Regions from separate parts of the Kitasatospora griseola genome, predicted to be linked through region 2. Evidence: riboswitches for the same ligand, from Rfam matches in the RefSeq annotation. Region 2 holds a riboswitch; each other region holds the start of a gene.

Region 1 (10,221 bases), 2.4 Mb from region 2:
CCACGTACAGCACGTCGGGCTCGACGGTGGTCAGCGGGAAGCGCTCGGCCATCAGCTCGGCGTGCCGCCAGTGGGTGGTGCTGCGGCGGCCGTCGAGCAGGCCGGCGGCGCCGAGCAGGAAGCTGCCGGAGCAGATCGACAGCAGGTACGCGCCGCGCGCGTGGGCGGCCCGCAGCGCCTCGCACAGCGCCTCGGGGTAGTGCTCGCGGATGCCGGTGGCGGTGGCGATCACCAGGTCCGCCTCGGCGAGCCGCTCCGGGCCGTACGGGACGTGGACGTCGAAGCCGGCGTGGGTGCGCATCGGGCCGGGCCGGTCGGCGACCAGGCCGAACTCGTACACCGGCAGGCCGGTGTCGCTGCGGTCCAGGCCGAACACCTCGCAGGCCACCCCCAGCTCGAAGGGGTGGATCTCCTCCAGCACGATCACCGCGACGTTCTTCAGCATCCGCCCAGCATGGCAGTGGCAGGATTTCGCGGCAACGGTGCGTTCCTGCCACCCGTGGCGGGCGGCCGGCGCGCGGAGAGTGGGGCCATGACCTCTGCGCTCGCCCTGCTGGGCCTCCTCGCCGGCTTCGGACTCCTCGGCGTCCTGGTCGGCCGGGACCTGGACCGCAACGCCCGGCACGGCCGGGACGACCGGCCCCGGCCGACCGGCCGGCCCTTCGACCCGGACCTGGCCGACCCGCGCCGGACGCGGTCCGGCACACTGTCCGGATGCACTCCCCGATCGTCCGCCGCGCCCTCGACCACGACCTCGCCGGAGCCGGGGAGGTCAGCGTCGAAGCCTTCGTCGGCGACGGCCACACCCGTCCCGACTCCGGCTACGTCGAGCTCCTCCGGGACACCGGGCGCCGCAACCGGGAGGCCGAGCTGCTGGTCGCCGTCGACGGCGACGGGACGGTCCTCGGCTGCGTGACGTTCGCCGCAGGCGGCACCCCCTGGGCGGACATCGCGCTCCCGGACGAGGGCGAGATCCGGATGCTGGCGGTCGGCGCGGCCGCCCGCGGGCGCGGCGTCGGACGGGCGCTGGTGGGCGCGGCGATCGACCGCAGCCGGGAACTCGGACTGGCCGGGATGGCGTTCTCCACCCGGCCGGAGATGACCGCGGCGCACCGGATCTACGATGCTCTGGGCTTCCTCCGCACCCCCGAACGGGACTGGGAGGCGGCCCCCGGCATGGATCTGATGGTCTACACGATGCGGTTCTGAGGCCCCTCGGGCGCGGTTTCCGTTGTCTACGCGCGGCACCACGACGCGACACGCGCTACTACATCTGGTGCCGCCAGCTCCAGCCGCCACAACATGTATGCTCGACCTCGCTGTCGAAGCAGGGGAACCCGGTGAAAGTCCGGGACTGCCCCGCAACGGTGAGCGGGCTGTAGCGACGCCCGCACAGTCCGAGGACCTGCCGACGGTGTGCGACACGGCATCCCCGCAGACGCCATGCAGCACTGTTTTGCCGTCCGGCCTCGCGGGCGGGCCGGGGGTGGGTCTTTCGCGCGCCGTTCGATCGTTGTCGGCGTGCCGTCCTCCCCTGCCGCACGCGTGCCGTCGGACACCTCGATCCACGTCCGTCGCCGCCACAGGAGAGAGTGCGCCTTGACCGTCGCCGCCTCAGTCACCCTGCCGTCCCAGGGATCCGCCGACGCCTTCACCGACCCCGGTGCGGCGCTGCTTCGGCTGCTCACCGACCGCAGCACCGACCTCCCCCAGGTGGACCCCGGCCACGTCGCCGCCGCCGCGCTGCGCGGCCGCCACGCCGGCTCGGACTTCGCCGAGCTGCGCGGGCTGGCCGTGGAGGCCGCCGCGTCGATGATCGCCGAGGACCCGCAGTACTCGAAGCTGGCCGCCCGCCTGCTGGCCATGGAGATCGCCGACGAGGCCGCCACCCAGGGCGTCACCTCGTTCTCCGCCTCGATCGCCGTCGGCCACGCCGAGGGCCTGATCGGCGACGCCACCGCCGAGTTCGTGGCCGCGCACACCGCGCTGTTCGACTCGCTGATCGACGCCGCCGGCGACGACCGCTTCGAGTACTTCGGCCTGCGCACCGTGCAGTCCCGCTACCTGCTGCGCCACCCGATCACCCGCAAGGTGGTCGAGACCCCGCAGCACTTCCTGCTGCGCGTGGCGGCGGGCCTGGCGGTCGGCACCTCCGAGCAGTCGGTGCTGGAGGTGGCCGAGCTGTACAAGCTGATGAGCCGCCTGGAGTACCTGACCAGCTCCCCGACGCTGTTCAACTCCGGCACCCGGCACCCGCAGATGTCCTCCTGCTACCTGCTGGACTCGCCGCTGGACAACCTGGACTCGATCTACAACCGGTACGCGCAGATCGCCCGGCTGTCCAAGCACGCCGGCGGCATCGGCCTGTCCTACTCGCGGATCCGCTCCCGCGGCTCGCTGATCCGCGGCACCAACGGCAAGTCGAACGGCATCGTCCCGTTCCTGCGCACCCTGGACTCCTCCGTGGCGGCGGTCAACCAGGGCGGACGGCGCAAGGGCGCGGCCTGCGTGTACCTGGAGACCTGGCACGCCGACATCGAGGAGTTCCTGGAGCTCCGCGACAACACCGGCGAAGAGGCCCGGCGCACCCACAACCTGAACCTGGCGCACTGGATCCCGGACGAGTTCATGCGCCGCGTGAACGCCGACCAGGACTGGTCGCTGTTCTCCCCGGCGGACGTGCCCGAGCTGGTCGACCTGTGGGGCGCCGACTTCGACGAGGCCTACCGCAAGGCCGAGCTGGCCGGCAAGGCCGTGCGCACCATCCCCGCGCAGACCCTGTACGCCCGGATGATGCGCACCCTGGCGCAGACCGGCAACGGCTGGATGACCTTCAAGGACGCTTCCAACCGGGCCGCCAACCAGACCGCGCTGCCGGGCCGCACGGTGCACTCCTCGAACCTGTGCACCGAGATCCTGGAGGTCACCGACGACTCCGAGACCGCGGTCTGCAACCTGGGCTCGGTCAACCTGGGCGCGCACGTCGCCCCGGGCGCCACGGCCGACGACCTGATCAACGCCATGGACTGGGACCGCCTGGACGCCACCGTGCGCACCGCGGTGACCTTCCTCGACCGCGTGATCGACATCAACTTCTACCCGACCACCGAGGCCGGGACGTCCAACTCCCGCTGGCGCCCGGTGGGCCTTGGCGTGATGGGCCTGCAGGACGTCTTCTTCAAGCTGCGGCTGGACTTCGACTCCGCCGAGGCGAAGCAGCTGTCCACGCTGATCTCCGAGCGCATCATGCTCACCGCGTACGAGCGCTCCGCGGACCTGGCCGAGCAGTTCGGCCGCCACGAGGCGTACGGCGAGACCCGCGCGGCCCGCGGCCAGCTGCACATCGACCACTTCGGCTCGGCGGCCCCGCAGTGGACCGGCCGCTGGGAGGCGCTGCGGGCCCGGATCGCCGTCACCGGCCTGCGCAACTCGCTGCTGCTGGCGATCGCCCCGACCGCGACCATCGCCTCCATCGCCGGCGTCTACGAGTGCATCGAGCCGCAGGTGTCCAACCTGTTCAAGCGCGAGACGCTGTCCGGCGAGTTCCTCCAGGTCAACCCGTACCTGGTGCGCGAGCTGAAGGAGCTCGGCGTCTGGGACCAGCAGACCCGGGACGAGCTGCGCGAGGCCAACGGCTCCGTGCAGGACTTCAAGTGGCTGCCGGAGAACGTCCGTTCGCTGTACCGCACGGCGTGGGAGCTGCCGCAGCGCGCGCTGATCGACCTGGCCGCCGCCCGGCAGCCGTACATCGACCAGAGCCAGTCGCTGAACCTGTTCATGGCGGCGCCGACCATCGGCAAGCTGTCCTCGATGTACGCGTACGCGTGGAAGGTCGGTCTGAAGACCACCTACTACCTGCGTTCCCGTCCCGCGACCCGGATCGCCCAGGCCGCGTCGGGCGCCGCCCGCACCGCCGCGCCCGTGCCGGTGCAGACCCCGACCCTCAGCCAGGCCGAGCAGGACGCCATCGCCTGCTCCCTGGAGAACCCCGAGTCCTGCGAGGCGTGCCAGTAATGAGCTCCGAAGACCAGAAGAAGATGCTGCTCGACCCGGGCTTCGAGCTGACGCTGCGTCCGATGCGCTACCCGTCGTTCTACGACCGGTACCGGGACGCGATCAAGAACACCTGGACGGTCGAGGAGGTGGACCTGCACTCCGACGTCGCCGACCTCGCCAAGCTCTCCGAGGGCGAGCGGCACATGATCGGCCGGCTGGTCGCGTTCTTCGCCACCGGTGACTCGATCGTGTCGAACAACGTGGTGCTGAGCCTCTACAAGCACATCAACTCGCCGGAGGCGCGGCTCTACCTGTCGCGGCAGCTGTTCGAGGAGGCCGTGCACGTCCAGTTCTACCTGACGCTGCTGGACACCTACCTGCCCGACCCGGAGGACCGCAACGCGGCCTTCGCCGCGGTGGAGAACATCCCCTCCATCGCGCAGAAGGCGCAGTTCTGCTTCAAGTACATGAACGCGGTCGACCACATCGACTCGCTGCAGAGCAAGGAGGACCGGCGGGCCTTCCTGCTGAACCTGATCTGCTTCGCGGCGTGCGTCGAGGGCCTGTTCTTCTACGGCGCGTTCGCCTACGTGTACTGGTTCCGCAGCCGCGGCCTGCTGCACGGCCTGGCGACCGGCACCAACTGGGTGTTCCGCGACGAGTCGATGCACATGGACTTCGCGTTCTCGGTGGTCGACACCGTCCGCGAGGAGGAGCCCGACCTCTTCGACGACAAGATGGCCCAGCAGGTCACCGAGATGCTGGAGGAGGCCGTCGAGGCCGAGCTCCAGTTCGCCCGCGACCTGTGCGGCGAGGGCCTGCCCGGCATGAACACCGAGTCGATGCGCCAGTACCTGGAGGCCGTCGCCGACCAGCGCCTGGCCCGGCTCGGCCTGCCGATCCGCTACGGCTCCACCAACCCGTTCGGGTTCATGGAGCTGCAGAACGTCCAGGAGCTGACCAACTTCTTCGAGCGCCGGGTCTCCGCGTACCAGGTCGCCGTGGAGGGCTCGGTCTCCTTCGACGACGACTTCTAGCAGACGCCCGAGGCGTCGTCAGTGGCCAAGGGCCGCACCCCGGTTGCCGGGGTGCGGCCCTTGGCCGTGCGCCTGTTGTTCGAATACAGCCCGCCGGTCCGACGCCGCTGCCATACTGCCGCGCGTGCAGAATTCACGACGTACTTTCATGCTCGGCGGGCTCGCCGCCTCCGCCGTGGTGGCGGCCGGCGCCTCCACGGAGGCCGCCGCGGCCACCGGATCGAACACTTGGCTGAACGTCCGGGACGACCACGGGGCGAAGGGCGACGGCACGACCGACGACACCATCGCGATACAGGCGGCGATCAACGCGGGCGCCCAGGGTTCCACGGTGTACTTCCCGCCGGGCCGCTACCTGCTGAGCCGGCCGCTGCTGGTGACCGAGGGGGTGACGCTGCGCGGGGACTGGGCGCCGCACTTCGCGCCGCGCACCAGCATGACCGCCTCGTACCTGTTCCCCGGGCCCGGGTTCGACGGCTCGGCGCTGATCACCGTCAACCGCCCGACCGCCTCGGTGCCGCAGGACTACGAGAAGTCGGCACTCGGCGGCGGGGTCCGGCTGAGCGGCCTGGCCCTGAACGGCATGAAGCAGTCCAACGCGGCCGGCGGCCCGATCGACGCGGTCGTGCTGGCGGCGGACGTCCGCGACGTCGCGATGGAGCGCGTCACGGCCTGGCACTTCACCGGCAACGGCATCACCACGGGGGGCGCCGGCGGCCTGCAGTTCCACCAGGTGGTGTGTTCCACCAACGACGGGCACGGCTTCGCCACGAACGGCGGGCGGATGCTCGACGCCGACCTGCACGAGTGCTACGCGCAGGGCAACGGCGGGCACGGCTTCGCACTGACCGCCCCGAACGCGGTGGTCCTGACGGGCTGCCGCTCGGAGTGGAATGCCGGGCACGGCTACCTGGTGACCGGCGACTGCGCGTCCCTGGTCCTGGCGGGGTGCTTCACCGACCGTTCCGGTCTGGACGGCTACCACGTGGCCACCGACGCCGGCGCCCACCCGGTGCAGCTGCTGGGCTGCCTGGCCAAGCGGGACGGGAAGCTCCAGCAGGCCGGATCGGCGGGCTTCTCGGTCACCGGCGTGCCCACCGCGCCGGGCGGCGGCGCGCTGCTGACCGGCTGCTCGGTGTACACCGGCGTCGACGACGACGGCTCCGGCGTCCGCTCGCCCGCGTACGGCGTGGCCACCGCGTCGCTGGCCTCGTTCCACCTGGTGGCGGTGACCGGCGGCCAGTTCATGGGCACCGTCGCACCGTTCCGCGACCAGGCCGGATCGATGGTGCGGCACAGCGGGGCCACGGGCATCACCGACCCCGGCCCGGCGGGCGGCGGCTGGCAGCAGGACCGCTCCGACACGCACGTGCTGAACGGCGCCAAGGGCACCAACCGCGACCTGCAGTTCTGGACTCGCGGCTCGGCCCCGCGGTGGACGCTGCGGGTCGACTCCGCCCCGGAGTCCGGCGGCAACAGCGGCTCCGACCTGCGGCTGCTGCGCCACGACGACAGCGGCAACGCCCTCGACTCCCCGTTGGCCGTCGACCGCGCCACCGGCCTGGTCGCCCTCGGCCAGGGCCTGCGGGTACGGGAGGGCGCCGGCGCGCGCCTCGGCACTGTGACGCTCTCCGGCGGGCAGGCCCAGGTCAACACCACGGCGGTGACCGCGAACAGCCGGATCCTGCTGACGATCCAGCGGCCGATCGGCACCACCTCGGGCGCCGTCTGGGTGACCGACCGCGCGGCGGGCAGCTGGTTCAAGGTGCAGGGCGCGCCCGGGGACAACTCGCTGGTCGCCTGGATGATCGTCGAACCGGCCTGACCCGCACGCCGGGGGCCGCACCTTCGGGTGCGGCCCCCGGCGGAGGAACTGGCGCCGCGTCAGTCGTTGGGCACCGTGGCGTACTTCGGGGTGCCTTCGGCCATCTGCCGCAGGGCGCTCTTGCGGTCGCGCTTGGAGAGCCGGTCGATGTACAGGTAGCCGTACAGGTGGTCGGTCTCGTGCTGGAGGCAGCGGGCGAAGAAGCCGGTGCCCTCGACCCGGATCGGGTTGCCGTGCTTGTCCTGGCCGGTGACGGCGGCGTAGTCGGGGCGGGCCAGCTCCTGGTAGGCGGTGGGCACCGAAAGGCAGCCCTCCTGGCTGTCGTCCAGGGTGCGGCGGCCCGCGGGGAGCTCCTCCAGCACCGGGTTGACGACGTGTCCGACGTGGCGGACGCCCTCGTCGTCGGGGCAGTCGTAGACGAAGACCTTCAGGTCGACGCCGATCTGGTTGGCGGCCAGGCCGACGCCCTCGGCGGCGTACATCGACTGGAACATGTCGTCGACGAGGGCCGCGAGGTCGTCGTCGAAGGCGGTGACGGTCTGCGTCTCGCGGTGCAGCACCGGGTTGCCGACCACGGTGATCGGGCGGGCGGTGCCCTTGCCCGGGTCGGGCAGTTCGCCGACCACCCGCTGGACGTCGCCGTCCTGGTGCTCGTGGTCGTGCTCGTGGTCGTGGTGCTCGGCCATCGCTTGCTTCCGCTCCGTCCGCGTCCGGCTGGTGTACCGGTCCAGGGTACGGGGCGCGGCGGCGCACGGGGGTACCTCCCGGCCCCCTTACGGCCCGGGGAGGGTCAGCACACCTCTTCGAGGTCCCGGTAGGCGCGGGTGGCCGGGGACGCGGCGGCCCAACGTTCCAGCAGGGTGCGGACCAGCCCGGCGGGCGCGGCGATGCCGCATTCGCGTTCGATCTGCCAGGGGCCGCCGGCCGAGCCCTGGCTGAGGTGGCTGAGGTGGCCGGGGTGCAGCGGGTCGCCGTCGTCGTGCGGGTCGTGGTGGGCGGTGTGGCCGTCGTCGATGGCCATCCGGCTCTCCGAGCAGGTCCGGCACAGCAGCCGCACCGAGGACGTCCAGTCCTCCGCGGCGTACCCGGCGTCGGCGACGGTCTTCTCCAGCGCGTCCCGGTCGGCGGCGGTGGCGGCCTGCAGCAGCACCACCCAGGTCGGCACCGGCGAGGGCGCCCACAGCTCGATCTCGTCGAACACCGGGTAGGCGACGCCGTCGGCGACCCGCTCGCCGTGCGGCGCGCCGTCGTGCAGCACCACTTCGCCCCAGCGGCGGCCGGAGGACGGCAACGGGATGGACAGCACCTCGATCCGCGCCGGGTCGAGCCGGCGGCCCCACACCACCTCGGACTCGCCGTCCGGGGACAGCCGTACCGGCGTGGTGCCGAGGTCGAGCTCGATCGGCCCGTCCGTGCCCGGCCCGCCGGGCAGCCGCAGCCCGTACGCCTGCCAGGCGCGGCGGGCCAGCGGCCAGTCCTGCAGGGCGGTGGCGGTGATGCCGAGGTTCCACCAGTCCGGCGCGCCGTGCTGGCGGTCGAGCAGCGCGACGGCGCGCAGGCCGGCGCTGCGGGCCTGCTCCCAGTCGCGGCGGAACTTGTGCAGCAGCGCCAGGTTGAACCAGGAGTCCGACAGCCACGGCTCCAGGTCGGCCGCCATCACCAGCAGCGCCCCGGCGTCCTCGTAGCGGCCGTCGCCGATCAGCGTGAACGCACGGTCGGTGGTCTGCCGCCAGGTCGCCGACGGACGGTGCCGTGCGCGGTGGAAGATCCTCACGTTGGTCCCTTGCCGTCGGTCGTCACCGGGTCGCCCCGCCTCCGGGTCTTCCCGCCACGACCGCATCCAACCACGCCCGCCGCGGGCTGCGCGCCCCGCGCGGCCATTCAGGCCGCGGGCCGCGGGGCTCATCGGGCCGCGAACCGGCAGCGGGCCGCGCGGTGGCCGCGGCGGCCGAGCCGGGCGAGCGCGTCCAACACCACCGGGTCGTAGCCGCGGCCGGCGTCCAGCCGCAGGTGGTCGAGGGGGTCGAGGGCGCCGGCCCGGGGGCGGTCGGCGGCGGCGGTGCGCAGGTCGTCGTGCGCGTTGGCGACCCGGATGATCCGGGAGGCCAGCGGCAGGGTCGGGTCGTGCCGGCCGTCGTCGAGCCGGCACGGATCGGCGAGCCGGGCGACCTGCTGCCACACCTGCCGGGGCACGCCGGTGCGCCGGATCACCTCGCTGCCGAGCCGGGCGATCCGCTGCTGCTCGTCGTCGGGCAGCAGCGCGGTCGCCCCGCCGGGCACCGGCTCGACCAGCGACAGCTGGCCGATGTCGTGCATCAGCGCGGCATATTCCAGCAGCGTCAACTCACGGCTTCCGAGCCCGAGTTCGCGCCCCAGCGCGCACGCGGTGTCGGCCACCCGGCGGGCGTGCCCGGGCGTGGTGTAGCCGGCGATCTCGGTGGCCCGGGCGAGCGTCTCGATGGTCTGCCCGGTGGTGGCCCGCACCTCCACGGCCCGCCGGAACGAGGCCTGCGCGAGCAGCAGCGGCACGCAGAACACCGGGAGCGCCCACAGCCCGGCCTCGCCCGCCAGCAGGCTGAGCAGCAGCCCGGTGGCGACCTGCGCGGAGCCGATGCCGAGCAGCGCGTGCAGTTGGTCGTCCAGCGCGGCGCTGTACCGCAGCCCGGTGCGGGCCCGCTGCTGCCCGGCCGCCAGCACGGCGTCGCCGAGCGCGGCCAGCGCGGCGACGGCCGCCAGCAGCGCCCCGTACGCGGGTCCGGGCAGCCGGTCGGTGGCGCCGGACTCGTACAGCGGTTGGAACAGCAGTGCGGCGAAGGTGACGGTGACCAGCCGGCGGGCGGCGGCGTCCAGCCCGCCCAGCGGGCTGCGCGGCCGGCGCCGGACGGCGGCCAGCGCGGCCCGCCCGGCCAGCTGCGCGACGAGCCCGGCGGCGGTGCCGACCGCGGTGACGGCGGTGGCCTGCAGCACCCCGTGCCCGGTGGGCAGTCCGTGCAGCGGCCCGAGCAGCGCGTACGCGAGGGCGACGGCGGTGGCCACCGGCGCCGGCTCGCGGTCGCCGGGCAGCGCGGGCCCGGCGCACTGGCCGAGCGCGATCAGCGCGGCGAACGCCAGCGCCACCCGGGCCTGGTTGGTGCCGACGGCGAGGGTGTGCGCCAGCGCGCAGCCGCCGAGCAGGACGGCCGCGCCGTGCAGCAGGTCGGCCGGGCCCGGCCGCCGGACGGTCATGTCGTCCCGCCGGCCGGCAGGCCCTGGCCGGACTGCTGCGGCATCCGGGCCGGCTCGGGCACGCCGAGCGGAATGTCCGGCACCTCGCCGTCCCAGCCGCCGGGCGGCGGCGGCTCGGGCTGCCAGCCGTGTTCGGCG
Region 2 (10,221 bases):
TGTGCTACGTCGACCTGGACGGCTTCAAGGTCGTCAACGACAGCCTCGGCCACGACATGGGCGACCAACTGCTGTCCGTGGTCGCCCGCCGGCTGGAGTCCGCGCTCAGTCCGCTCGGCCACATGGTGGCTCGGCTCGGCGGCGACGAGTTCGTGGTGCTGCTGGAGAACTGCCGCGGCGAACAGGAGGCCGTCGCCGCCGCCAAGACCGTGCTCGCCGCGCTCACCAAGCCCGTGGTGATCGGCGACCACCGGCTCGCCGTCGGCGCCAGCGTCGGCGTGCTGGAGCGCCGGATCTCCAGCACCACCCCCGGCGCGGCCGTCCGCGCCGCCGACCTGACGCTGTACCGCGCCAAGGAGGCCGGACGCGGCCGCTGGACGCTGTTCGACCCGAAGGAGAACGCGCGCGCCGTCAGCCGCTACGCGGTGTCCGTGCGGATGCCCGCCGCACTGGACCGCGGCGAGTTCTTCATCGACTACCAGCCGATGATCGACCTCGGCACCGGCGTGATGACCGGCGTCGAGGCACTGGTGCGCTGGCGCGACCCGCAGCTGGGCGTGCTCAGCCCCGAGGAGTTCGTCGGCGTCGCCGAGGAGACCGGGCTGATCATGCCGCTCGGCCGCTGGGTGCTGGAACAGGCCTGCGGGCAGGCCGCCGAATGGGTCGCCAGATTCGGCGACCGGGCGCCCCGCCTGAGCGTCAACCTGGCCGTCCGGCAGGCCCGCAACGCCGGTCTGGTCGGCGACATCGACCGGATCCTGCGCAGCACCGGACTCGACCCGTCGATGCTGCAGCTGGAGATCACCGAATCGACGGTGGTCGGCCCCGAGGACGAGGCCCTCAAGGCCCTGCATGCCCTGGTCGACATGGGCGTCTCGCTCGCCGTCGACGACTTCGGCACCGGCTGGTCCAACCTCGCCTACCTGCGCGACCTGCCGGTGTCCAACCTGAAGATCGCCGGCTCGTTCGTCGGTGACCTGCACGACCCCGCCAAGGACACCCACCTCGGTTGGCGGATCGTCAGCGGTCTGGTCTCGCTCGCCCACACCCTCGGCCTGTCCGTCACCGCCGAGGGCGTCGAGAGCCGCGCCGACGCCGAACGCCTGCGGCTGATGGGCTGCGACCTCGCCCAGGGCTGGCACTTCGGACGGCCGGTCCGCCCCGCCGAGATCGCCCGCCGGATCGCCGAGGGCGACCCCGACCGGACCGCCGAGATCGAGCCCACCACCGGCCCCGACGGCACCGAACGCCGACGCGCGCCCGAAGGCGTCCGCCAACTCCCGACGTTCGGGCCGGAGTTCGCCCCCGAGTCGGAACTCGCCCCGCGGACCGACGGCGACTCCTGAGGCCCGGCGCCCCGCCCCCGCCTCCCGGCCCGGCACTCCCGTTCGGCCCACCCGTCCCCGGCTACCCGCCAGTACCCCGGCAAGCTGAAGGGCGTCGGCGGAACCGGAGAGCAGGAGGAGGCAGGACGCGATGGTGAAGGCATTCGGGTTCGTCGCGTACGGCGGGCCGGAGCAGCAGCAGTTCCTCGACCGGCCGCTGCCCGTGCCCGGCCCGGGCGGGGTGCGGATCGAGGTCAGGGCGGCCGGCGTCAACCCGGCCGACTGGAAGAAACGCGAAGGCTGGTTCGGGACGGTCGCCGAGCCGCCCCTGGTGATGGGCAGCGAAGCCGCGGGCGTGGTGACCGCCGTGGGGGACGACGTGGACGCCTTCGCCGTCGGCGACGAGGTGTTCGGCATCGCTCCCGGCGGCGCGTTCGCCGAACAGGTGCTGCTGTCGGCCCGCGCCACCGCCCGCAAACCCCCCACCGTCGGCTTCGACCAGGCCGCCGCCCTGCCCGTCGCCGCCGCCACCGCCTACGACGCGCTCCGGCAACTCGACCTGCACTCCGGCGAGACCCTGCTGATCGTCGGCATCTCCGGCGGCGTCGGCAGCGCCGCCACCCAGATCGCCCGCGCCCGCGGCATCACCGTCCTCGGCACCGCCGGAGCCGGCAGCGCCGACCACGTCCGCTCCCTCGGCGGCACACCCGTCCGCTACGGCGACGGCGTCGCCGACCGCCTGCGCGAGGCCGCCCCCGACGGCGTCGACGCCGTCCTCGACCTGGTCGGCGGCGCCGCCGTCCGCGACGTCGCCGGGGCGCTGCGCCGACCCGGACGGCTGGTGTCCACCGCCGACCGCGCCACCATCGAGGACCTCGGCGGCGCGTACGTGAAGCGCGACGGCACCGCCGCCGTGCTCACCGCCCTCGCCGACCTGGTCGCCGCCGGGACGCTGAACGCGCAGATCAGCGCCAGGTACCCGCTGGAGCACGCGGCCGAGGCGATCGCCGAGGTCGAGTCCGGACACGCCCGCGGCAAGCTGATCCTGGAGATGAACCGCCCGTGAAGATCACCGACGCGAAGCCCGGCGCGCCCTGCTGGGTCGAACTGTCCACCAAGGACCCGGTCGCGGCCAGGACCTTCTACCACGAACTGTTCGGCTGGCGCACCGAGGCCGTCCCCGAAGAGAAGGCGATGGGCTACACCCGGCTGTACGTCGGCGACCGACTCGCCGCCGGCCTGGTCGGGTTGATGAAGGAGGGCCAGCCCACCGCGTGGAACATCAGCTTCCACGCCCCCGACGTCGACGCCACCGCGGAGAAGATCACCGCCGGCGGCGGCAGCCTGATCGTCCCGCCGACGGACGCCCTCGACTGGGGACGGTTCACCGTCGTCCGCGACCCCTCCGGCGCGGTCTTCTCCGCCTGGCAGCCCCGGAACCGGCGCGGCTGCGAGGTGATGAACGAACCCGGCTCGCTCGGCTGGATCGAACTCGCCACCCGCGACCCGCGGGGCGCCGTCGTGTTCTACCGCGAGATCTTCGACTGGACCGTCACCGTCGGCGAGATGTACACCCAATTCGGCCTGGACGGGCGGGACTTCGGCGGCATGATGGACATGGCCGACCAGTTCCCGCCCGAAGTCCCGCCGTACTGGATGCCGTACTTCGCGGTTGCCGACGTCGACCTGAGCGCCGAACGCGCCGCACTCCTCGGCGCCACCGTCACCCTGCCGCCCACCGACGTCCCCGACGGCCCGCGCCTGGCCGTGCTGCGCGACCCGCAAGGGGCGGCGTTCGGCATCCACGTGGCGTACCAGGAGAGCTGAGTTCGAACAACTCTGCGATCCGGCACGGGAGTTCAGGCCCACGGGTGACGGCGGGTCGGCGGGCGGCGCGGGCGCCGAGCACCGCAACGCCCGGAGCCAGTAGGGGAGTTCAGACCCGAGCCGACGGCAGGTCGGAGGACGGCGGGGCGGCGGGCGGTGCGGGCGGAACGGGCGCCGAGCACCGCAACGCCCGGAGCCAGTAGGGGAGTTCAGACCCGAGCCGACGGCAGGTCGGAGGACGGCGGGGCGGCCGGCGCGGACGGTCGGCGGCGCTCACGCAGCCGGGGCAGCAGGCCCGCCGCCCCGGCCGCTGCCGTCACCGCCAGCGCCGACAACGGCACCCAGTCGCCCAGCCGGACGTACCACGTCCGGGCCGTCGGATCGGCCGGCGACAGGTGGACCGTCACCGCGCCCGACTCGGCCGTGGTCAGCCGCGCCAGCCGGCGGCCCTGCGCGTCGTACGCCACCGACTCGCCCGTCAGCGCCGCCTGAACCACCGGCCGGCCGGTCTCCGCCGCGCGGATCGCACCCAGCGAGGCGTGCTGCGCCGGCGCCCAGGTGGACTGGAAGGTCGAGGTCGCCGACTGGTAGACGATCAGCTCGGCGCCCTGCCGGGACGCGGTGCGCGACATGTCGGGGAACGCCGACTCGAAGCAGATCAGCGCGCCGACCGGCAGCGGGCGGCCGCCCTGGCCCACCACCGGCAGCAGGTGCACCGAACGGCCCGGGGCCCGGTTCTCGCCCGCCGCCGAACTCACCCCCGCGATCCAGCCCAGCAGTGGACGCAGCGGAATGTACTCGCCGAACGGCACCAGCCGGATCTTGCGGTATCGCGCCGCGATGCCGGAGGAATCCACCAGCACCGCGTCCTTGGAGATCCGGCCGTCCGCCTTCCGGGCGTCCTCGCCGACCAGCAGCTGCGCGCCCGTCGACTGCGACAGCGCGGTCAGCCGGTCGAGGGTGGCGCCGTCCCGGTCGAGGTCGGCGGTGGTGGAACTCTCGCCCCACACCACCAGGTCCACCGGGCGGCCCGCCAGCGAGCGGGTGATCCGGACGTTCGCCTCCAACCGGGCCCGCTCGTCCGTGGTCTGGCCCGCCTGCACCAGCGCCACCGACGCCGAACCGCGGGTCGCCGGCGCGGGCTGCGCGGCGAACGCCGCCGGACCCGACACCACCGCGACCAGCGCGGTCGTCACCGCCAGTGCCCGCAGCCGCACCTCGCGGGCCAGCACCAGCAACGTCAATGCCGTGTTGACCGTGACGAGGGCCCAACTCACCAGCCACACCCCGCCGACCGAGGCCAGGCCGAGGACCGCCGGATGCTCCCACTGGGACGCGCCCAGCAGCGCCCACGGCCCGCCCAGCGCATGCCAGGACCGGGCGAACTCGGCGCTCACCCACACCGCCGGGACGACCACCAGCGCCGCCGCCGACCGGCGGAGCGTCAACTCGCCGTGCAGCAGCCACCACACCGCCACGCCCACCGGTGCCTGCAGCACCCCGAACACCACCGCCAGCAGCGGCAGCGCCGGGCCGATCGACGGGATCAGCCAGTACATGGCGGTCAGGATGAACCCCGCGCCGAACCACCAGCCGCGCACCGCGGCCTCGCGCGCCGTGCCCGCCGCCCGCATCAGCAGCAGCCCCGGCACCAGCGCCACCCAGGCCAGGGCGGCCAGGCCGGCACCCGGGAACGTCAGGACGGGCAGCGCGCCCGCGACCAGCGCGCCGTAGCGCGCCGGGCGGGTCAGGGCGGTTCGCAGGCTCATGCGGAAATTGTCCGCCCGGGCGGGCCGGAAGACACCCCTTCGCGATCATCGGCACGTCAAGTGTCGTCCGACGTTCACCTCCGGCCCCGGCCGGGTCCCGACGTTCACCTCCGGCGTGCGTCGGTACCCGGCCCGGTTTCGAGCCCCGGCCCGGTTTCGAGCCCCGGCCCGGTGGCGGGCTCCGCCGTCACTCGCCTTCCAGGTCGCCCTCGGTCTCCAGGAAGACCTGCCGCAGCTCGGCCAGCAGCGCCGGGTCCGGCTCCGCCCACAGGCCGCGCTCGGCGGCCTCCAGCAGGCGTTCCGAAATTCCGTGCAGGGCCCACGGGTTGGCCTCGGCGAAGAACTCGCGGTTGACCGGGTCGAGGACGTACTCCTCGGTGAGCTTCTGGTACATCCAGTCCGCGACCACGCCGGTGGTGGCGTCGTAGCCGAACAGGTAGTCCACCGTCGCGGCCATCTCGAACGCGCCCTTGTAGCCGTGCCGGCGCATCGCCTCCAGCCAGCGCGGGTTCACCACCCGGGCCCGGAACACCCGGGCTGCCTCCTCGGTGAGGGTGCGGGTGCGCACCGTCTCCGGGCGGGTCGAGTCGCCGATGTACGCCGCCGGGCTGCTGCCGGTCAGCGCGCGCACCGTGGCCACCATGCCGCCGTGGTACTGGAAGTAGTCGTCGGAGTCGGCGATGTCGTGCTCGCGGGTGTCGGTGTTCTTCGCCGCCACCGTGATCCGGCGGTAAGCGCTTTCCATCTCCTCCCGGGCCGGTCGCCCGTCCAGGTCCCGGCCGTACGCGTAGCCGCCCCACACCGTGTACACCTCGGCCAGGTCCGCGTCGGTGCGCCAGTCCCGGCTGTCGATGAGCTGCAGCAGGCCCGCCCCGTACGTCCCCGGGCGGGAGCCGAACACCCGGACGGTGGCCCGGCGTTCGTCACCGTGCTCGGCCAGGTCCGCCTGCACGTGGGCGCGGACGAAGTTCTGCTCCGCGGGCTCCTCCTGGCGGGCCGCCAGCCGCACCGCGTCGTCCAGCAGCGCCACCACGTGCGGGAAGGCGTCCCGGAAGAAGCCGGAGATGCGCAGCGTCACGTCGATCCGGGGCCGGCCCAGCTCGGCGAGCGGGATCGCCTCCAGACCGGTGACCCGGCGCGAGGCGTCGTCCCAGACCGGCCGGACGCCCAGCAGGGCGAACGCCTCGGCGATGTCGTCGCCGGCGGTGCGCATCGCCGAGGTGCCCCACAGCGACAGGCCCACCGACGGCGGGAACTGGCCGTCGTTGTCGGCCCGGTACCGCTCGATCAGGGAGGCGGAAAGCGCTTGCCCGGTCTCCCAGGCGAGCCGGCTCGGCACCGCCTTCGGGTCCACCGAGTAGAAGTTCCGGCCGGTCGGCAGCACGTTGACCAACCCGCGCAGTGGCGAACCCGACGGCCCGGCCGGCACGAACCCGCCCTGCAGCGCGTGCAGCACCGCGTCCAACTCGTCCGTGGTGGACGCCAGCCGCGGCACCACCTGGGCGGCCGCGAAGGAGAGCACTTCCGCCACGGCGGCCGGCAGACCGGCCGCGACCTTCTCGACGGCGGCCGGGTTCCAGTCCTCGGCCTCCATCGCCTCCACCAACGCCCGCGCCTGCGCCTCGGCGGCGTCCGTCGCCCCCAGCGTCAGCGCCGCCTCGTCCAGGCCGAGCGCCTCCCGCAGCCCCGGCAGCGCGCTGACGCCGCCCCAGATCTGCCGCGCCCGCAGGATCGCCAGCACGATGTTGACCCGGTCGGCGCCGCTCGGGGCCTGGCCGAGCACGTGCAGGCCGTCGCGGATCTGCGCGTCCTTCACCTCGCACAGCCAGCCGTCCACGTGCAGCAGGAAGTCGTCGAAGCCGTCGTCCTCCGGCCGCTCGTCCAGACCGAGATCGTGGTCCAGCCGGGCGGCCTGGATCAGCGTCCAGATCTGCGCCCGGATCGCCGGCAGCTTCGCCGGGTCCATCGCCGCGATGTTCGAGTGCTCGTCCAGCAACTGCTCCAGGCGCGCGATGTCACCGTACGAATCGGCGCGGGCCATCGGCGGCACCAGGTGGTCGACCAGCGTGGCGTGCGCCCGGCGCTTGGCCTGGGTGCCCTCGCCCGGGTCGTTCACCAGGAACGGGTAGACCAGCGGGAGATCGCCGAGCGCCGCGTCCGGACCGCACTCCGCCGACAGCGCCGCCGTCTTGCCCGGCAGCCACTCCAGGTTGCCGTGCTTGCCCAGGTGCACCACCGCGTGCGCACCGAACCCGCCGTCCTCCTGCGCCGCCGCGATCCAGCGGTACGCCGCCAGGTAGTGGTGGCTCGGCGGCAGGTCCGGGTCGTGGTAGATCGCCACCGGATTCTCGCCGAACCCGCGCGGCGGCTGGACGAGGACCAGCAGGTTGCCGGAGCGCAGACCCGCCAGCACGAGGTCGCCGTCCGGGTTCTGCGAACGGTCCACGTACAGCTCGCCCGGCGCCGGACCCCAGTGCTCCTCCACCTGCTCGCGCAGCGCCGCCGGGAGCGTGGCGTACCAGCGCCGGTAGTCGGCGGCCGGGATGCGCACCGGGTTGCGGGCCAGCTGCTCCTCCGTCAGCCACGCCTGGTCGTAGCCGCCCGCCTCGATCAGCGCGTGGATCAGTGCGTCGCCGTCGTGCTGGTGCTCGGTCTCGGTGTGCAGACCGGGCAGGCTGTCGCCCAGGTCCATGCCCTCCGCGCGCAGCCGCTCCAGCAGCCGGATCGCCGACGCCGGGGTGTCCAGGCCGACGGCGTTGCCCACCCGGGCATGCTTGGTCGGATAAGCCGACAGGACCAGCGCCAGGCGGCGCTCGGACGCCGGAGTGTGCCGCAGCCGGGCGTGCCGCGCGGCGATGCCCGCCACCCGCGACGCACGTTCCGGGTCCGCCGCGTACACCGTGAGTCCGTCCTGGTCGACCTCCTTGAAGGAGAACGGAACGGTGATCAGCCGGCCGTCGAACTCCGGGACGGCGACCTGAGTCGCCGTGTCCAACGGCGACAGCCCGTCGTCGCTGCCCTCCCACTGCGCCCGCGACCAGGTCAGGCACAGCGCCTGCAGGATCGGCCGGTCCAACGCCGCCAACGCGCCCGCGTCCCAAGCCTCTTCGTCACCACCGGCCTGCGCGTCGGCCGGTCGGGTGCCGCCCGCCGCCAGCACCGTCGTCACGATCACGTCGGCCGCGCCCAGCTCCGCCAGCAGCTCCGGCTCCGCACCGCGCAGCGACGCGCAGAAGTACGCCCGGGCCTGCGCGCCCTCCGCCTCGATCGCCCGGCAGAGCGTCTCCACGAACGCCGTGTTGCCGCTCATGTGGTGCGCCCGGTAGTACAGCACCGCGACGGAAGGCCCCTCCGACGAGTGCGCGGTGCGCTCCAGCGGGCCCCAGGACGGAGCCGACGCCGGCGGCGCGAAACCGTGACCGGTCAGCAGCACCGTGTCCGACAGGAACGCGCCCAGCTCCGCCAGGTTCGCCGGACCGCCGTGCGCCAAGTACGCGTGCGCCTCCGCGGCGATGCCCGCCGGCACCGTCGACAACTCCATCAACTGGGCGTCCGGCGCCTGCTCGCCCGTCAGCACCACCACCGGACGCGGCCCCGCGAGCAGCGCGTCCAGACCCTCCTGCCAGGCCCGGCGCCCACCCAGCAGCCGAACCACCACCAGCTCGACGCCGTCCAGCAGTTCGGGCAGCCCGGCCGGATCCAGCCGGGCCGGATTGCCCCACCGGAACCGCACCGGACCGTTCGACGCCCGGGCACTCAGCAGGTCCGTGTCGGACGTGGACAGCAGCAGGATCATGCGAAAGCCCTCCCGGGCGTCTCGGACAGCGGGGACAACCCGGTCGTGGGAGCACAGGTGCGATCGAGGACGCGGAAGGGCCCGACGGGGACAGAGCCCACGGGCACCCGCCAGGATGCGGGCATGCGACGGCGCATGGCACGGACCTTCCTCGGGGTCCTCGCCCCGGGCAGTGGAGGACGGCCGGAGTTCCTGGCTCCCACGGCTCACTGAGCCGCGGTCACAGTGGCGGGACCGCACCGGATTCTCACCGGACTTCCTCCGCTGTGCCGTCGCTGGCAGCGGACACCCCGAAAGGCGCCCGGGACACCTCGAAAGGCACCCGCCAGCATCGTACGGGTTGACGGCGCATCGGGGGAGTGTGACCTGCGACGCGCCCCCGATCCGATCCGCGCCGACCCCGGAACCCCGCGCTGAGCTGGGCATTCACCGGGCCCACGACACCGGAGGTCGACACTCGGGGCAGTGGCGCGACCCGCCGCCATGGGTATGCTCGCCGCCATGCCACCCACACCCGACGCCTTCGCGGCACCCTTCGTCGGGCCCGACCGAGGCCGCGCCGACGCCTGCCCCGGCGCGCTCCGCCTGCACCTCGCCGAGGACGGCCACCTCGCCCGACTCCGGCTGCCCGGCGGTTACTTGACGCACCGTCAGCTGCTGGCGCTGGCCGACGCGGCCGACGCGCTCGGCGACGGCGAGGTCGAGATCACCTCCCGCGGCAACCTCCAACTGCGCGGCCTGCGCGAGCAGTGCGCCGCCGACCTCGCCGAACGGCTGCGCACCGTCGGCCTGCTGCCTTCCGACACCCACGAACGCGTCCGAAACATCGCCGCCTCGCCCCTGGCCGGCCTGGACGGACGCGGCCGCCCCGACGTCGATCTGCCGCACTGGGTACGGGAGTTGGACGCCGCCCTGTGCGCCGCGCCGTGGGCCGCCCGGCTCTCCGGCAAATTCCTGTTCGCCCTGGACGACGGCCGCGGCGACATCGCCGCCCTCGACGCCGATGTGACCTTGATCGCAGTCGGCGACGGGCGCGCCCTGCTGCGCCTCGGCCGCGCCCGCACCGGAACCGTCGTCGACCACCCCGTGCCCGCCGCGCTCGCCGCCGCCCGGCACTTCCTCGACCTGGCCGCCGGACGCGCCTGGCACCTGCGCGAAGTGCAGGCCGAGCTGCCCGACGGAGACGTGGCGCTGCCGCGCTTCGTCGGCGAACGGCCGCTGCTGGGCGCGGTCGGTGACGCCGCCTCGGTCGGGCTGCGGTTCGGGCGGGCGAGCAGCGCGCAGTGGCGGCTGCTGGCGGACGCGCTCGGACCGGGCGGTGCGGGTGGCGGCGGAGGCGGGAGCGTGCGGCTCACCCCGTGGCGCGGCGTCGTCGTGCCCGGGGCTGGGGCCCAGTGGCTGCCGCGGCTCGCCGACGCGGGCTTCCGGGTGGAGTCCGGCGGCCCCTGGGAAGGCGTCAGCGCCTGCACCGGCCTGCCCGGTTGCGGGAAAGCGCTTGCCGACG
Region 3 (10,221 bases), 5.8 Mb from region 2:
CTGAGGCCCTTCTGCGCAGGCGCGAAACTCATTACTTGCCGGTAGCTTACGCGCGAAGGCCGCCGGACCAACAGGTCCGACGGCCTTCGAGGGGCACTGCGGGCTCAGCGCCGAATGGTCGGCTTGAGCTCCAGGAACCGGGCGAGCAGACCGTTCACGAAGGCCGGCGACTCGTCCGTGGAGTACTCCTTGGCGATCTCGACGGCCTCGTCCAGGACGACCGCGTCGGGGGTGCCGTCCTCCCAGATCAGCTCGTACGTGCCGAGCCTCAGGACGTTGCGGTCCGCGATCGGCATCCGGTCGAGCGTCCAGCCCACCGCGTAGGTGGAGATCAGGTCGTCGATGGTGCGCGCGTGCTGCGCGTAGCCCTCGACCAGCTGCATGGTGTACTCCGCGACCTGCGGAATGCCCTCGTCCGGACGGGGGTCGCGCGAGCGCGCCACCCAGTCGGCGAGCACCCGCTCGGGGGACACGCCGCGGTGGTCCGCCTCGAACAGGATCTGGAAGGCCCGGGTGCGGGCCTTGGTGCGAGCAGAGGCCACGATTACTTGACCCGGCCGAGGTAGCTGCCGTCGCGGGTGTCGACCTTGACCTTCTCGCCGGTGGTGACGAACAGCGGCACCTGGATCTCGGCGCCGGTCTCCAGGGTGGCGGGCTTGGTGCCACCGGTGGAGCGGTCGCCCTGCAGGCCCGGCTCGGTCTCGGAGATGACCAGCTCGACCGCGGCGGGGAGCTCGATGTACAGCGGGACGCCCTCGTTCTGCGCGACCAGGGCCTCGAAGCCCTCGAGCAGGTACTTGGCGGCGTCGCCGACGGTGGCGGCGTCGACCGGGACCTGGTCGTAGGTGTCCATGTCCATGAAGATGAAGGTCTCGCCGTCGCGGTACGAGTACTGCATCGTCCGCTTGTCGACGTTGGCGGTCTCGACCTTGATGCCCGCGTTGAAGGTCTTCTCGACGACCTTGCCGGTGAGGACCTCCTTCAGCTTGGTGCGAACGAAGGCCGGGCCCTTGCCGGGCTTGACGTGCTGGAACTCGACGACGGACCAGAGCTTGCCGCCGTCCAGCTTGAGGACCATGCCGTTCTTGAGATCGTTCGTGGTAGCCACGGGCGCACTTACTCCTGATATGTCCGCTGTCAAAGAACACCAAGCAGTGCGCCGCCGAAGCCTGTGGGACTACAGCGCGAGGAGCTCCTTGGTGGTGATGGTGAGCAGCTCGGGCCCGCCCTCCTCGGGAGGCCGCACCACGAGCGTGTCCTCGATCCGGACTCCGCCGCGACCCGGGAGATGCACTCCTGGACCGACGGTGACCGGCACGCGATTGTCCAGTTTACCCATGTCGGCGGGGCCGAGGCGCGGAGCCTCCCTGATCTCCAGGCCGATGCCGTGTCCCAGCGGGTGGACGGCGTGCTCGGCGTGGCCCGCGGCCTGCAGGATCGAGCGGGCCGCGTCGTCCGGGACGTGCTGCTCGACGCCCGGCCCGAGCGCCTCCCGACCGGCCCGCTGGGCCCGGAACACCAGGCGGTGCAGCTCGACCTGCCAGGCGGCCGGGGCGGCGCCGATCACGAAGGTGCGGGCGGTGGAGATGCCGTAGCCGCGGTACTGCGCGCCCAGGGCGACGGTGAGGAAGTCGCCCTCCTCGACCCGGCGGTCGGTGGGCTGGTGGCGCTCCAGGCCGGAGTGGCTGCCGGTGCCCACGGAGACCGGGAAGGCGGCCCGGTCGGCGCCGTGGTCGATCATCCGGCGCTCCAGCTCCATCGCCAGGTGGCGTTCGGTGCGGCCGACCAGGATCGATTCGAGCAGCTCGCCGAGCGCCTGGTCGGCGATCTCGGCGGCGATCCGCAGGTCGGCGAGCTCGTGCTCGTCCTTGACCACCCGCAGCCGCTCCACCGCCCGGTCCAGGTCGAGCAGCCGGGCCGGCGCGGCCAGCCGGCCGACGGCGCGGTGCCGGTCGACCGTCAGGTCGTGCTCCTCGACGGCGAGGTCCGCAACCCGCAGCCGGGCCGCGGCCTCGGCGGCGGCGACCGCGGCGTCCGTCTCGGCGGGCACCGGCAGCCGGGTGACCTCCTCGTCCACCTCCCGCTCCACCGCCTCCTCGGGCGGCACGTCCTCCGGCAGCGCGAGCACCGCCCGCTCGCGGGTGAGCAGCAGCGCGGCGCCGCACGGCGGGCAGCCGGTGAGGTAGCGGACGTTCGCGGCGCGCGTGATCAGCGCGGCGTCGGCCCCGGAGGCGCTGCAGTACTCGCGGAGGCGTTCGCGTCGGGCGGCGTGCGCGTCGGACATGTCTCCGAGCCTACGAACGGGTCCGGGGGGCCGCCCGTCGGGACGGGCCCGATCGGTGGGCGGGAATGCCGAGGGGCGGGGCCGTGTTGTGGCCACATGAAAACGGCAATCGTTGCCGGGATTGGGAGGTTCGAGATGGCGCGCAGCGAGCTGCGACCGGTGATCACGCTCCGGTCCACGGCGGGCACGGGCTTCAGCTACGTGACCCGCAAGAACCGCCGGACCAACCCGGACCGGATCGTGCTGCGGAAGTTCGACCCGGTGGCCGGGCGGCACGTGGAGTTCCGCGAAACCCGTTGACGTTCAACGGAATTGAGCAGTTCGAGGGCTTGCAGAAGGAGGAGCAGATGAAGCAGGGAGTGCACCCCGAGTACCGTCCGGTGGTGTTCCGGGACAAGACGGGCGGCCTGTCGTTCCTGACCCGCTCCACCGCGTCGAGCGGTCGGACGGTCGAGTGGACGGACGGGCGGACGTACCCGGTGGTGGACGTCGAGACGTCCTCCGCGAGCCACCCGTTCTACACCGGCAAGGCCCGCCTGCTGGACACTGCGGGCCGGGTGGAGCTGTACCGCCGCAGGTACGGCCTCTGACCGACAGCCGGTGAGGGGCCCCGGGAGTCTCCCGGGGCCCCCACCCATGCCCCGACCGGGCTGCCCATGCCCCGATCGGGCTGCTCACGTACCGGCCGGGCTCATTTGCCGGCCGGGCTCATTTGCCGGTCGGCGGGGGGACGGAGACCACCAGGGTGAGGCGGCAGTCGACGTCGCCCTCATTGCGGTAGCTGTGGGCGGTGCCGGCCTCGTAGGAGGCGGTGGAGCCGGCCGGGATGCGGTGGGCGCGGCCGTCGAGCACCAGGGTGAGTTCGCCCTCGTCGATCCGGGCGATCTCGACGGTGCCGGCCGGGTGCGGGTCGGAGGCGTGGGTCTCGCCGGGGCGCAGGTGCCAGTTCCACAGCTCCAGCGGACCGGGGGCCTCGATGCCGTTCAGCAGGACGCCGCTGCCGCCGTCCGGGCCGCTCCACAGCCGCACGGCCTCCTCGGCGGGGACGATCCGCACCACCGAGGTCTCGTCGTAGTCGAGCAGTCGGGCGATCGAGACGCCGAGGGCGTCGGCGAGGCGGACCACGGTGCCGACGCTGGGGTTGGTGCGGGCCTGCTCGATCTGGACCACCATGCCGCGGCTGACGCCGGAGCGGGCCGCGAGGGCGTCCAGGGTGTGGCCGCGTTCGGTGCGCAGCCGCTTGAGGTTGCGGGCGAGGGCCTGGGTGACGAGATCGGGTTCCGGCACGCTTGAGTCCAATATATTGGTTGGGTCGGTTCAGGGGGGTGAACTATGCTGCGACCGCACGACAGGTCCACCGACTGTACTGCGGAGTCCACCATGCTGCCCCGACCCGACGCGCTCCCGGCCTCATGAGCGCCGCTCTCGCCCTGCTCGCCAGCCTGCTCTGGGGCGTCGCCGACTACGGCGGCGGCACGATCACCCGCCGACTGCCCGCGCTCGGCGTCGTGGTGCTCTCGCAGACCGCGGCCGCCCTGGTCCTCGCGGTGGCCGTCACCGCCACCGGCGGCTGGGCGGACGCCGGTCCCGCGCTCTGGTACGCCGTCGCGGCCGGCGTGCTCGGGCCGTTCGCCCTGCTCGCGTTCTACCGGGCCCTCGCCCTCGGACCGATGGGCGTGGTCTCGCCGCTGGCCACCGTCGGCGTGCTGGTGCCGATCGGGGTCGGCCTGTTCCTCGGCGAGCGGCCGGGCGTCGTCCAGGGGCTGGGGATCCTGGTGGCGATCGCCGGGGTCGCGCTGGCGGGCGGCCCGCAGCGCGGCGGACCGGCCGTGAGCCGCCAGGTGCTCGTCCTCACCCTCTCCGCCGCGTTCGCGTTCGGCGCGGTGCTCGCCCTGATCGGCTACGCCAGCACCGGCGGCGGACTGCTGCTGACGCTGTGCGTGCAACGACTGACCAACGCGGTGGTCGGCATCGGCATGCTGGCCGCCGCCGCCCGCCGGGAGCCGCTCGAACTGCGCGGCGCGGCCCGCTCGTTGCCCTCGCTGACCGCCGTCGGCGTCGCCGACGTCGCCGCGAACGGCCTGTACGCCGCCGCCACCCACCTGGGCTCGGTCGCGGTGGCGGCGGTGCTGGCCTCGCTCTACCCCGTGGTGACGGCGCTGATGGCGCGCGGCCTGCTCAAGGAACGGCTGCTGCGGGTCCAGGTGGTCGGCGCCGGACTGGCGGTCGCCGGAACGCTGATCCTGGCCGCAGGTTGACGTTCCGTCAGGCCACGCGGGCTCAGACCCCCGCCCCGGCGAACGCCTTGGACCGTCGGGCGATCCGCCAGTAGCCGATCGCCGCCGCCCACACCACCACGAACAGGCCGACGATCACGAAGCCCACGTTGTCCAGGCTGAGTCCGGCGATCCAGTCGGACACCGGATCGTCCAGGCCGAACTTGTCGTGCAGCACCGCGACCAGCTCGATGGTGCCGATCACGAAGGCCACCGCGATCGACAGACCCGTGATGGTCAGGTTGTAGTACACCTTGCGAACCGGGTTGGAGAACGCCCACTGGTAGGCGAAGTTCATGAACGTGCCGTCGAGGGTGTCGAACAGGCTCATCCCGGCCGCGAACAGCAGCGGCAGGCAGACGATCGCGTACCAGGGCAGGCCGGACGCCGCGCCCGAGCCCGCCATCACCATCAGGGTGACCTCGGTGGCGGTGTCGAAGCCCAGGCCCAGCACCATGCCCACCGGGAACATCTGGCCGGGCCGGGTGATCGACCGGGTCGCCCGGCTCAGCACTCGGGCCAGGAAACCCCGGGAATCCAGGTGCTTCTCCAGCTCGGCCTCGTCGTACTGGCCGGCCCGCATCGCCCGGAACACCCGCAGGATGCCCAGCAGGGCCACCAGGTTGAGCGCCGCGATCAGGTACAGGAACGCCCCCGAGGCGGTGGTGCCGATGGTGCCCAGCACCTGATGGGTCGTCGAACCCTCGTCCATCAGCGTGCCCGCCAGCGCGGCCCCGCCGGCCACCAGCGCGGCCATCAGCACCACCATCGAGGAGTGCCCGAGCGCGAACCAGAAGCCCACCGAGACCGGCCGGCGGCCGTCCGCCATCAGCTTGCGAGTGGTGTTGTCGATCACCGCGATGTGGTCGGCGTCGAAGGCGTGCCGCATGCCCAGGGTGTAGGCGGTGATGCCCAGGCCCACGCCGAACACCTGGGTACCCACCTGGTACTTCTCCGGCACCACCAGGAACAGCAGCGTCCCGAACGCCGCCACGTGCAGGGCCAGGATCACCGCCATCAGGCCGGCGGTGCGCCAGGTGTCCTCGCGGCGCCAGCGGAAAGCAGGAACAGGGGAGCCCGGGACGTTTCCGGGCATGGTCGAATCGGACGCGGTCATCCGCGCATCACGCTCCAGCACCTCGTGGATCACTTCGTGAGATGCCGTGGCCGGTCTCCTGGCTGACGGGGTGTTCGGCGTCGGCGCCCGGCCTTCCCGGCCGCGAACGGCCAGTGGCACGAGGTGGGAGCCGACGACTCCCCGATCACAGTGGCGAGGGCCGCTCCGGACTCCTGTGACGAGCACAGTGCACCGGCTTCCCGAACACCACGGCCCGTCCACCGTAGAACCGTCCCGGGTGCAGCGGCAAGAGCGGACCCCTCCGGAGGTGTCGCAGATCACCCCGCCCCGCGAGGTGACGGCGGGTCAGGCCATCCAGAAGAACACGCAGGTCATCCGCTTCTCGTCCAGTGTGGTGCCGTAGTACTCGGTCGCGGTGTGCATCAGGTTGGCGGTGTACAGCAGCAGCCGGTTGTAGCGGTGCGGGACGGCCAGATCCTCGGTGAACGAGTCCGGCGGGACGAAACGGGTGCCGAGCGCGTCCACCAGGTTGTTGTGCGGGGCGACCACCGTGTTCCCGCCGAGCCGGCCGCCCGGCAGGCTCTGCCGGTAGAAACTGGTCCCGCACCGCTTCGGCACGTTCGGGTTGAGGTACAGCACCGCCGCGTAGCGGCACAGCGAACGCGAATCGGTGTGCGGACGCGGCTCGCACTCCCCCTCCCCCACCACCTGCACGCAGTTGTGGTTGAAGGTGCCGCCCTCGGCCTCGCTCAGCGCCCACACCCTGGGCACCCCGACGGTCTCCCGCACCAGCTTCTCGACGTACGCCAACTCGTCCGGCTCCAGGCCCGGCATCCCCCGCAGCCCAGGCCAGGACTCCGGCTTGTGCGGATACCCCTCGTCCCAGTCGGTACGGGCCAGGTGCCGGGCGCGCACCGCGTCCGGGTCCGGCAGCACGTCGTCCAGCACCCAGTAATCACGACCCTTGGTGGGTTTGCGGTACGGCAGGACCGGAAGGGCCGGAGTCGGACGGGGGCCCCGGAACGGTTGTGCGGACATGAACCCGACAATAGGAGCGGGCCCCGGAGCCCTCGCCCAAGGAGCGGTCAACCTTCCGTCAAGGCTTCCCCCGCGGCCCGATTTGGTGACGGAGCGTCAGGACTGCTGGCAGCGGGGGCACCAGAACAGGTTCCGGGCCGCCAATTCCTCCGTCCGCACCGGCGTCCCACAGACCAGACACGGCTGGTCCTGCCGCCGGTACACGTACACCTCACCACCGTGGTCGTCCACCCGCGGCGGCCGCCCCATCGCCTCCGGCGTGTGCTCAGGCCGGACGGTGTCGATCCGCCCCGCCGCGACACCCTCCCGCATCAGCGCCACCAGCTCCGACCAGATCGCGTCCCACTCCGCCCGGCGCAGCTCCCGCCCCGCCCGGTGCGGACTGATCCCCAACCGGAACAGCACCTCCGCGCGGTACACGTTGCCGACACCCGCCAGCACCTTCTGGTCCATCAACAACGCGGCCACCGACGTCCCGCTCCGGGAAATCCGCTCCCACGCCGCGTCCCCGAGCTCCCCCGCCCGCAACGGATCCGGCCCGAGCCGCCGGTGCAACGCCGCCTTCTCCCCCGGCGTGATCACCTCGCACGCCGTCGGCCCCCGCAGATCCGCGAACCCGCCCTCGTTCACCATCCGCAACCGCACCTGCCCGACCGGCGCCGGCGCCTCCCCCACCCCGAACTCGTACTTCCCGTACAACCCCAGGTGCACGTGCAGCCAGTCGTCCCCGAACCCCAGGAACAGATGCTTCCCGTGCGCCTCCGCGACATCCAACACCCGCCCGTCCAACAGCGCCGCCCCCTCCGCGAAGCGCCCCTGCGGCGAAGAAACCCCCACCACCCGCCCCCCGAACAGCTCCCCGTTCAGCCCCGCCAACCGATGCACCACATGCCCCTCGGGCACCCGCGTCAACTCCTCATCCGTTCCCGTCCAACACCCCCATTCTCCCAGCCCCCACCGACACCCCGACAGAGCCCAAAACCCCGCCTCCCGAAGCCACCGGCGAAAGCGGCGCAGCGGAAACCTGCAGGTCGAACAAGGGACACACTCGCGCAGCGGAAAGGCAAGCGCAGCACAGCCCCGCGCAGCGGACCAGGACCAGGCCCAGGCCCGGGTGGGGTCAGCCCTGGTGGAGGCGGGTGAGGATGGCCTGGTCGAGGGCGGCGGCGGTTTCGGGGACGGTGAGGTTGGAGTTGTCGATGATGGGGAGGCCGGAGGTGCGCCAGCCGGCCATGCGGCCGTGGATGCGGGCCACCTCGTCGTCGGAGAGGCGGCGGTTGCCGGAGCGTTCGGCGTTGCGGGTGAGGACGCGGTCGAGGCCGGGGAGGAGGACGACGGGGATCATGCCGGGGCCGATGTGGCGTTTCCAGCCGCCGAGGCCGATCGCGGGGCGGTCGGGGAAGACGGCGTCGTCGATGATGCAGGAGATGCCGTTGGCGAGGTAGTTGCGGCAGGCGAAGCCGCAGGTGCGGCGGGCGAGGCGGTACTGGGCCTCGGAGGCGGTGTTCCAGCCGGACTGCGGGTTGGCGAAGCCGGCCTGGACCCATTCGCGGACGTCGTCGAGGCTGATGTGCGCGGTGGGGGTGGGGCGGCGTTCGGCCCAGTGGCGGGCGACGGTGGTCTTGCCGGCGCCGGCGGGGCCTATCAGGAGGACGGCGATCGGGCCGGTGGGCAGGGGGGCGGGCAGCGCGGGCATCGGCGCTGGCGGGGCGGGGAGTTGGACGGCGCCGCCGCTGGCGAGCACGAAGTATCCGGTGCCGCTGGGGGCGACGGGGGCGACGGCCTTGAGCGGGACGGTCGGCCGGTCGGGTCGGGGCGCGGTCGGTCCGAGGGTGGGGATCGCCTGGGTGGTGGCGGGCAGCGGCGTTGCGGGGTACGGCTGTTGAGGGGCCGTCGGAAACGGAGGCGTGCCCTGCCCCCCCGGCACCTGGCCCCCCGGCTGGTGGCTCTGCGCGTACTGGCTCACCGTCACCTCCCTGCGCCGAATGTACACGTCGGCCCGGTGGCGGGCACAAGTCCGCCACCGGGCCGGAGGCCGCTCAGCGGGTGGTCAGTTGCTCGGCGAGTGCCCGCAGGGCGAGTTCGTAGGAGCCGAGGCCGAAGCCCGCGATGGTGCCGGAGGCGACGGCCGCGATGACCGAGGTGTGGCGGAAGGCCTCGCGGGTGTACGGGTTGGAGATGTGCACCTCGATGAGGGGGGCGGTGCGCTGTGCGGCGGCGTCCCGCATCGCGTACGAGTAGTGGGTGAACGCGCCGGGGTTGATCACCACCGGGGTCTTGGCGTCCGCCGCCTCGTGCAGCCAACCGACCATCTCCGCCTCGGAGTTGGTCTCCCGTACCGAGACGTCCAGGCCGAGTTCGAGCCCCAGCGCGGTACACCGGGCGACCAACCCCGCGTACGAGGTGGAGCCGTACACGTCGGGTTCGCGGGAGCCGAGCCGGCCGAGGTTCGGACCGTTCAGGACGAGCACCGGGACGGCGGTCATCCGGAGACCTCGGCGTACGCGGCGACCAGCAGCGACGGGTCGGGGCCCTCCAGGACGGAGGTCTTGGCCAGGCCGTCGAGGACGATGAAGCGCAGCAGGTCGCCGCGGGACTTCTTGTCGATCTTCATGGCGTCCAGCAGCTTCGGCCAGGCGTCCGCCCGGTAGCTGAGCGGCAGGCCGACGGAGGCCAGCACGGTGCGGTGCCGGTCGGCGGTGGCGTCGTCCAACCGCCCGGCCAGGCGGCCGAGTTCGGCGGCGAACACCATGCCGATGGAGATCGCCGCGCCGTGCCGCCACTTGTAGCGCTCGTTGCGCTCGATGGCGTGGCCGAGGGTGTGGCCGTAGTTGAGGATCTCCCGGCGGCCGGACTCCTTGAGGTCGCCGGAGACCACGTCGGCCTTGACCTGGATGGCCCGGCGGATGAGTTCCAGGGTGTGCGGGCCGGAGGGGGTGGTGGCGGCCGCGGGGTCCTGCTCGATCAGGTCGAGGATGACCGGGTCGGCGATGAAGCCGGCCTTGATCACCTCGGCCAGGCCGGAGACGTAGTCGTGCTTGCCGAGGGTCTCCAGGGTGCCGAGGTCGGCCAGCACGCCCGCGGGCGGGTGGAAGGCGCCGACCATGTTCTTGCCCTCGGCGATGTTGATGCCGGTCTTGCCGCCGACCGCGGCGTCGACCATGCCGAGCAGCGTGGTGGGCACCGAGATCCAGCGCACTCCGCGCAGCCAGGTGGCGGCGACGAAGCCGGCCAGGTCGGTGGTCGAGCCGCCGCCCAGGCCGATGATCACATCGCTGCGGGTGAAGCCGGTCTGGCCGAGCACCGACCAGCAGTACGCGGCGACCTCGACGCTCTTGGCGTCCTCGGCGTTCGGGACCTGGAGGACGATCGCCTCGTAGCCCTGGTCGACCAGGTCCTCGCGGATCGCCTCGCCGGTGGCCTCCAGCGACTCCGGGTGGATGATCGCGACGCGCTTCGCCTGCGGGCCGATCAGCGGGGCGAGTTCGCCGAGCAGCTGGTGCCCGATCAGCACCTCGTACGGGGCGTGGCCGTCGCTGCCCGCG

Evidence for each region. A riboswitch is a leader RNA that binds a small molecule or an ion and turns the genes downstream of it on or off. The one in region 2 is predicted to bind cobalamin.
Region 1: linked by a shared signal. The riboswitch ahead of ACI1MP_RS15025 (ribonucleoside-diphosphate reductase subunit alpha) and the one ahead of cobN (cobaltochelatase subunit CobN) in region 2 are both predicted to bind cobalamin.
Region 3: linked by a shared signal. The riboswitch ahead of ACI1MP_RS30710 (HoxN/HupN/NixA family nickel/cobalt transporter) and the one ahead of cobN (cobaltochelatase subunit CobN) in region 2 are both predicted to bind cobalamin.

What each region holds. Positions count from the first base shown of each region.
Region 1 is NZ_CP173360.1:3,366,331-3,376,551, forward strand. It holds gene ACI1MP_RS15015 (helix-turn-helix domain-containing protein) at 1-445, opposite strand, end outside; gene ACI1MP_RS15020 (GNAT family N-acetyltransferase) at 715-1,209, shown strand; cobalamin riboswitch at 1,290-1,428, shown strand; gene ACI1MP_RS15025 (ribonucleoside-diphosphate reductase subunit alpha) at 1,600-4,014, shown strand; gene ACI1MP_RS15030 (ribonucleotide-diphosphate reductase subunit beta) at 4,014-5,033, shown strand; gene ACI1MP_RS15035 (glycosyl hydrolase family 28-related protein) at 5,158-6,858, shown strand; gene def (peptide deformylase) at 6,918-7,544, opposite strand; gene ACI1MP_RS15045 (tetratricopeptide repeat domain-containing protein) at 7,649-8,632, opposite strand; gene ACI1MP_RS15050 (HD-GYP domain-containing protein) at 8,761-10,083, opposite strand; gene ACI1MP_RS15055 (HD-GYP domain-containing protein) at 10,080-10,221, opposite strand, start outside.
Region 2 is NZ_CP173360.1:1,006,236-1,016,456, reverse strand. It holds gene ACI1MP_RS04985 (putative bifunctional diguanylate cyclase/phosphodiesterase) at 1-1,346, shown strand, start outside; gene ACI1MP_RS04980 (NADP-dependent oxidoreductase) at 1,477-2,391, shown strand; gene ACI1MP_RS04975 (VOC family protein) at 2,388-3,152, shown strand; gene lnt (apolipoprotein N-acyltransferase) at 3,362-4,921, opposite strand; gene cobN (cobaltochelatase subunit CobN) at 5,109-8,717, opposite strand; cobalamin riboswitch at 8,887-9,025, opposite strand; gene ACI1MP_RS04960 (hypothetical protein) at 9,219-10,221, shown strand, end outside.
Region 3 is NZ_CP173360.1:6,767,260-6,777,480, reverse strand. It holds gene nusB (transcription antitermination factor NusB) at 105-542, opposite strand; gene efp (elongation factor P) at 545-1,108, opposite strand; gene ACI1MP_RS30735 (aminopeptidase P family protein) at 1,178-2,284, opposite strand; gene rpmG (50S ribosomal protein L33) at 2,420-2,584, shown strand; gene ACI1MP_RS30725 (type B 50S ribosomal protein L31) at 2,632-2,874, shown strand; gene ACI1MP_RS30720 (XRE family transcriptional regulator) at 2,993-3,571, opposite strand; gene ACI1MP_RS30715 (EamA family transporter) at 3,697-4,542, shown strand; gene ACI1MP_RS30710 (HoxN/HupN/NixA family nickel/cobalt transporter) at 4,565-5,656, opposite strand; cobalamin riboswitch at 5,708-5,904, opposite strand; gene ACI1MP_RS30705 (DUF6445 family protein) at 5,984-6,676, opposite strand; gene ACI1MP_RS30700 (Fpg/Nei family DNA glycosylase) at 6,773-7,579, opposite strand; gene ACI1MP_RS30695 (AAA family ATPase) at 7,797-8,642, opposite strand; gene aroQ (type II 3-dehydroquinate dehydratase) at 8,716-9,162, opposite strand; gene aroB (3-dehydroquinate synthase) at 9,159-10,221, opposite strand, start outside.